Regions from separate parts of the Cryptosporangium minutisporangium genome, predicted to be linked through region 1. Evidence: riboswitches for the same ligand, from Rfam matches in the RefSeq annotation. Region 1 holds a riboswitch; the other holds the start of a gene.
The links. Region 1 has a riboswitch for S-adenosylmethionine ahead of ABEB28_RS08980 (aminotransferase class V-fold PLP-dependent enzyme). Riboswitches for the same ligand answer to the same signal wherever they lie in the genome.

Region 1 (3,402 bases):
GGATCTCCTCCACCGCGTTGCCCCACCCGGCCGGGTCCGCGCGGAGGTCGGCCAGCTGGTCGGGGTGCTTCAGCAACAGCGCGGCACCGTTTCCGATCAGGTTCACGGTGGTCTCGAAGCCGGCCGCCAGCAGCAGCCCGGCGATCGCGAGCAGTTCGGTCTCGGTGAGTTCGTGCTCGGCCCGGACGAGCTGGCTGAGCAGGTCGTCGCCGGGGTCCCGCCGCAGCCGGGTGAAGTGGCCGGCCATCCACTCGTTGAGCTCACGGATCGCCCGGTCCACCCGGCGGTACTCACGGTAGGACAGCCCGATGTCGAGCACCGGCGCCGCGGTGCCACCCCACGCGATGAACGTCGATCGCATCTCGGTGGGCACCCCGAGGATCTCGGCGATGATCGTCACCGGCAGCAGGCTCGCGTACCGACTGACCAGGTCGACCGGCGCGCCTCCACGCGCCCGATCGGCACGGCTCTCCCGCTCGGCCCGGTCGAGCAGCTCGTCGGCGAGGTCGCCGACCCGCCCGCGCATCGCGGCCATCGCCCTGGCGGTGAACACCTTCGAGACCAGCCGCCGGTAGCGGGTGTGGTCGGGCGGGTCGACGGCCAGCATCGAGGGCGGCGTCACCGGACCGATCGTCCGGTTGGGCCGGGTCATCAACCAGCGGGCCAGCGGTGGGAGTGCCTCCGGGTCCGACACCACGCCGAACGCGTCGCTACGCAGGGTGGCCCCGGCCACCGCATGGCTGGCGGTCGCGGCCAGGAACGAGCCCTTGACCACCGGACCCCGTTCGCGGATCCGAGCGTAGAGCGGGAACGGATCGGCGCGCACCGCCGGGTCGGAGAACAGCTGGGCCTGCAGGTCACCCTGCTTGCGGGCGCGCTTCATCGCCACCCGGGCGACGCCGTGCCGCGCCGACCACGTACCGGCTGCGAGCAGTTCCGACCGCACGCGTCCGGGCGTGCGGTCGGTCCGCACCGCGGGCTGGTCGCTGGTTAGCGTCATCGGGCCTCCCGGGCCTCGGTTCTCCGCAGCAGACGTACTGTGTACGTCCCACGTACGTTGTACGTACGACGCCCTCTGGTTGTCAATGTGAATCGTCGTTAACATCGCGGCCATGCTGCTGACCGATGCACGAGCCCGCTTCGCCGCGCTGCGCAGGCAGACCGAAGGCGTCCAGCCGGACGACCTCGACGAGATCTGGGCGGCGCTACCGACCGCGCGCGTCGACGACGTCCTCGGCACCTGGAAGGGCGCCGACTTCGCCACCGGGCACCCCCTGCACCAGGGCCTGATCGACGCCCGCTGGTACGGCAAGACGTTCGTCAGCCCGATGGACGCCAAACCACTGATGTGTCGCGACGAGAACGGGCGGCTCTACTCGAACACCGCCCTCGGGCGCGGCGGCGAGGCGTCGCTGTGGGAGGTGGAGTTCCGCGGCGAGGTCACCGCCACGATGGTCTACGACAACCAGCCGGTGTTCGACCACTTCAAGTGGGTCGACGACCGCACGCTGATGGGCATCATGAACGGCAAGTCGCCGCTGGTCTTCCACCGGAGCCGGCACTACTACTTCCTGCTGGAGCGGGACTCCTGATCGCCGTCGGGTACAGTCCGGGCAGGTCATGAGCGCCAGCGCCAAGCCCCGGCTCGCTGGCCGGCAACCCTCCTCGGTTCGCGGTGGGGTGCCCCGGGTGAAGACCTGGCCCGGCCGCGTTCCTGCGGCGGGCAAGCGCGGACCTTGCGGGGTCCCCTGTACTCGGAGTGACGCCTATGCTCGCCACGGTGACTCTCGCCCCCCACCCCCAGGCACTTCGCGTCCTGGGTGACGACCTGCCGGTAACGCTCACCGACGGCACCGTCACCCAGCACGTCAACCTCGACTACGCGGCCACCGCACCCTGCCTGGCCGCCGCCGCGGACGCGGTGAACCAGCTCCTGCCCTGGTACGCGAGCGTGCACCGCGGCGCAGGTGCGGCCTCGCAACGCTGCACGCTGGCCTACGAGCGGGCCCGCCAGACGATCGGCGACTTTCTCGGCGCCCGCCCGGACGATCACGTGATCTTCACCCGCAACACCACCGACGCCTTGAACCTGCTGGCTCGCGCGCTGCCGACCGGGACGACGGTGGTCGGGTGGGCGGGCGAGCACCACGCGAACCTGCTGCCGTGGGGCACGGCGCGGGGCACGGCGCGGTCGCTGCCGGTGCCGCGGACGGCCGGCGAGGCGGTCGACGGCCTGGACGCCGCCCTGACCGGGCTGTCCGGTCCGGTGCTGGTCACGGTGACCGGCGCCTCGAACGTCACCGGCGAGGTCTGGCCGCTCGCCGAGCTGACCGACGTGGCGCACCGGCACGGTGCTCGCATCGCCGTGGACGCCGCCCAGCTCGCACCGCACCGCCCCGTCCTTCTGGCCGAGTCCGGCGTCGACTACCTGGCACTCTCCGGCCACAAGCTGTACGCACCGTTCGGCGCAGGTGTGCTGGTCGGCCGCGCCGACTGGCTGGACGCCGCCGACCCGTACCTCGCCGGGGGCGGCGCCACCGCGTTCGTCGCGGCCGACGCCGACGGATCCTTCGCCGTGGACTGGAACACCGGGCCCGCGCGGCACGAGGCGGGCACCCCCAACCTGCTCGGAGCGGTCGCGATCGCCGCGGTCTGCGAAGCGCTGGGCGAGGCCGACCGGGATGCATTGACCGCCCACGAGGACGCGCTGGTGCGGCGTCTCCGCGAAGGGCTGGACGCGCTACCCGGCGTGGGCGAGCTGCGGACGTTCCCGGCTGGGCACGACCGCGTCGGCATCGTCAGCTTCGCGGTCGCCGGAGTGCCGGCCGCCGACGTCTCGGCGCAACTGGCGACCCGGCACGGCATCGGCGTCCGGGACGGGCTGTTCTGCGCTCACCCGCTGTCGCAGCGGCTGCTCGCCGACGCGTCCGTGCGGGTCGGCGCGGGCCTGGGAGCGTCCGCGGTGCGGGCCAGCGTCGGTCTCGGCAGCACCGAGGACCACGTCGATCGGCTCCTGCTCGGCGTCGCCGAGCTCACCCGCGGACGATGACGGCTTCCGCCCAACCGGGGGTAGCGGCGACCAGGATTCGCCGATCGCGGTCGGGTGGGTGGCGGACAGCCGATAGGGTGCGCGAATGTTCGTTGTGACACTTACGTACGTCGCTGATGTCTCCGAAGTGGACGCCCAGATGGACGCCCACCTGGAATGGCTCGACAGTCAGTTCGCCGATGGGGTTTTTGTCGCGTCCGGTCGCCGGGTGCCGCGCCACGGCGGCGTGATCCTCGCGGTCGGCGTCGAGCGGGAGGAGCTGAACCGGCGCCTCGCCCTGGACCCGTTCGCGGAGAACTGCCTGGCCGACTACACCGTGGTGGAGTTCGACCCGACGCGGGTCGCACCCGGTT
Region 2 (3,402 bases), on a different contig from region 1:
GCTCTTCGCGGTCTACGTGGCGTCCAGCTTCCTGCTGCTGGTGGTCGTCGCGCTGTTCTGCGGGGACACGGTGGCCAGCGAGGCGAGTTGGGGAACGCTGCGCTACCTGCTGGCCTCGCCGGTGCCGCGCGGGCGGCTGCTGCGCCAGAAGCTGACGGTCGGCCTCGCCTACAGCGCGTTCGCGCTCCTGCTGCTGCCGACCGTCGCGATGATCGCCGGGACGATCGCGTTCGGCTGGGAACCGCTGCGCACGCAGCTGGGCGTCGACATCCCGGCGTGGGAAGCGCTCGGCCGGATCGTGCTCGCGGTCGGATACATCGCGATCACTCTGCTGCCGGTCGCCGGGCTCGCGTTTTACCTGTCGGTGCGGACCGACGCGCCGCTGGGCGCGGTCGGGGGTGCGGTGATGCTGTGGATCATCTCGAATATCCTCGAGGCGGTCACCGCGCTCGGCGATCTTCGCGGACTGCTACCTACCCGCTACGGAACGGCATGGTTGGCGTTGCTCTCCTCGCCGATCGACGCGGAAGACATGGTGAAGGGTGCGGTATCGGCCGTGGTGTACACGACGGTCTTTCTCGCGCTCGCGTGGTGGCGTTTCTTGCGTAAAGACATCGTGAGTTGAGCGGACCGGCCAGGAATTTCCCCGGCTGGCCGCAGCGACCGGCGCCGGTATCCGGTATTCGTCGGTCCGGGCTCGGCAGGGGCGATCATCCGGTAGTCGCATCCCTGACGAGTGCGTCCCTTTCTGGGGCGCGGGCTGCGATTATGACGGCGCGTCAGCAAGCTCCTCGATTGCTGTTCGCGGTGTCGCACCCGGCACGGCAGTAGCCCATCTCAGCAACGTTAAGGATCGCGTGATGTTCAAGAAACTCTCGGCGATGTTCGGCGGCGGGGCCTCCGTCGATACCGTGCTCGCCTCCCCGCACACCCGGCCGGGCGATGTGCTCCGCGGCGAGGTGCGGATCAGCGGTGGCAACGTCGAGATGGTCGTCGACCGGGTCGAGCTGGAACTGGTCGCCAAGGTCGAGGTCGAGGGCGAGACCGTCGGCGGGGACGACTACGAGCACAACACGATGATGGCGTTCCAGCGGCTGCACCTGGGGCACCGTTTCAGCCTGCAGCCCGGCGCGCACCACGCGGTGCCGTTCGAGCTCGCGGTGCCGTGGGAGACGCCGGTGACGAGCGTCAACGGCTACCCGCTGCACGGCATGCAGCTGGGCGTCCGCACCGAGCTGGAGCTGGCCGGTGCGCTGGACAAGGGCGACATGGACCCGATCCAGGTGAACCCGCTGCCGGCCCAGGCCCGGCTGCTCGACGCGTTCAGCCGGCTCGGCTTCCAGTTCAAGGGTGCCGACCTGGAGCGCGGGACGCTGTACGGCTCGCGGCTGCCGTTCTTCCAGGAGATCGAGTTCTACCCGGCGCACCAGTACGCCGGCGCGATCAACGAGCTCGAGGTCACGTTCATCTCCGGTCCGCAGTCCATGGACGTGCTGCTGGAGCTGGACAAGCGCGGCGGGTTCCTCAGCTCGGGGAGCGACGCGTACAACCGCTTCACGGTGCAGTACGCGGGTGCCGAGCAGCTCAACTGGGAGCAGTGGCTCCACGAGCACCTGCAGATCCTCACCCAACGCCGCGGCCTTTTCAGCTGAGCGGTCCGTAGTAAGTACAACTGCAAAGCAACTGCTGATGCGGACGTCGCTGCGCGCGGCGTCCGCTTCGCTGTGTGATCACTGTCTGCACAGTGAGGTAGACAACTCCCAGCGGTTGGGAGCAAGCGGACGCAGAGCGGGGAGGGCGCCGTAAACTGGACGACACAACTGCATACGGAACTCATCCAGAGGGGCAGAGGGACACGGCCCGGTGAAGCCCCGGCAACCATCGCATCCATGCGGTTCGCGTACAGCGAGGCAGGTGCGACAGGTGCCACTTCCGTCCCGGTGACCCGGGAGAGATGAGGTAAGCCTCGCTATGACGTCGCTGCTCGGTGCCCTGAACACTGCTTCCTCCAGCCCTGCCCGAGTGCTCCGCTGCCGCAACTGCAGCGCCGAGTTCCCGCTGATCGCGGTGCACGCCTGCGCGGAGTGTTTCGGCCCGCTGGAGGTCGGCTACGACGCCGACGCGCTCGCGTCGGTGACCCGGGAGCAGATCGAAGCGGGTCCGCAGAACATCTGGCGTTACGCGCCGCTCCTTCCGGTCGGGCAGAACCCGGACGACCGGGTGACGCTCAACCCCGGCCTGACGCCGCTGGTCCGCGCCGACCGGCTGGCCGAGGCCATCGGCCTGAACGCGCCGCTCTGGGTGAAGGACGACTCGGCCAACCCGACCCACTCGTTCAAGGACCGAGTGGTCTCGCTAGCGCTCACCGCCGCCAAGGGGCTCGGCTACAACGCCGTCGCCTGCGCGTCGACCGGCAACCTGGCCAACTCGGTGGCCGCGCACGCCGCCCGCGTGGGCTGGCAGGCCACTGTGTTCATCCCGTCCGACCTGGAACCCAGCAAGATCCTGGCCTCGGCGATCTACAACCCGCGCCTGGTCGCGGTCGAGGGCAGCTACGACGACGTCAACCGGCTCACCAGCGAGTTGCAGGAAGACGAGGCGTTCGAGTCCACCGCGTTCGTCAACCAGAACGTGCGGCCATACTACGCCGAGGGCTCGAAGACGCTCGGCTACGAGGTGGCCGAGCAGCTCGGCTGGCGACTGCCGGCGCAGGTCGTAGTGCCGATCGCCTCCGGGTCGCTGCTGACGAAGATCGACAAGGCGTTCAGCGAGCTGATCAAGGGCGGCCTGGTGGCGGAGAGCCCCTGGCGCGTGTTCGGCGCACAGTCGGCCGGGTGCTCGCCGGTGTACGCCGCGTTCGCCGAGGGGCACGACGTCGTCCGCCCGGTGAAGCCGACCGGCATCGCCAAGTCGCTGAACATCGGTAACCCGGCCGACGGCCCGTACGTGCTCGACGCGGTCCGGCGAACGGGTGGTTCGATCGCCGCGGTCAGCGACGACGAGATCCGGGACGGGATCCGGCTGCTGGCCGAGACGACCGGCATCTTCGGCGAGACCGCGGGCGGCGTGACCGTCGCGGTGCTGAAGAAGTTGGTTGCCTCGGGCGAGCTGGACCCGAACGCCGAGACCGTCATCTTCAACACCGGCGAAGGGCTCAAGACCGCGGACGCGGTGGAGAACCAGGTCGGCCCGACGCACCGGATCGCTCCGTCCCTCCGCGGAGCGCGCGAGGCGGGTTTGCTGAGCTGACGTTCACGGCTGGTCGACGGGCGGCTCCGCGTATCGCGCGGAGCCGTCCGTCTGCCAGTTACCGGGAGTGTGCGTCGCCAGGACGATTTAGACGAACGTTCTCGTAACACGATAAATATCTATATAGCTGTGCGAATAATGCGCCGATTCGCG

Region 2: another riboswitch for S-adenosylmethionine. It lies ahead of thrC (threonine synthase); the one in region 1 lies ahead of ABEB28_RS08980 (aminotransferase class V-fold PLP-dependent enzyme).

What each region holds. Positions count from the first base shown of each region.
Region 1 is NZ_BAAAYN010000011.1:148,932-152,333, forward strand. It holds gene ABEB28_RS08970 (cytochrome P450) at 1-1,000, opposite strand, end outside; gene ABEB28_RS08975 (DUF4334 domain-containing protein) at 1,113-1,592, shown strand; SAM riboswitch class IV at 1,617-1,736, shown strand; gene ABEB28_RS08980 (aminotransferase class V-fold PLP-dependent enzyme) at 1,769-3,049, shown strand; gene ABEB28_RS08985 (YciI family protein) at 3,135-3,402, shown strand, end outside.
Region 2 is NZ_BAAAYN010000017.1:141,449-144,850, reverse strand. It holds gene ABEB28_RS12445 (ABC transporter permease) at 1-625, shown strand, start outside; gene ABEB28_RS12440 (sporulation protein) at 861-1,652, shown strand; SAM riboswitch class I at 1,831-1,961, shown strand; gene thrC (threonine synthase) at 1,972-3,249, shown strand.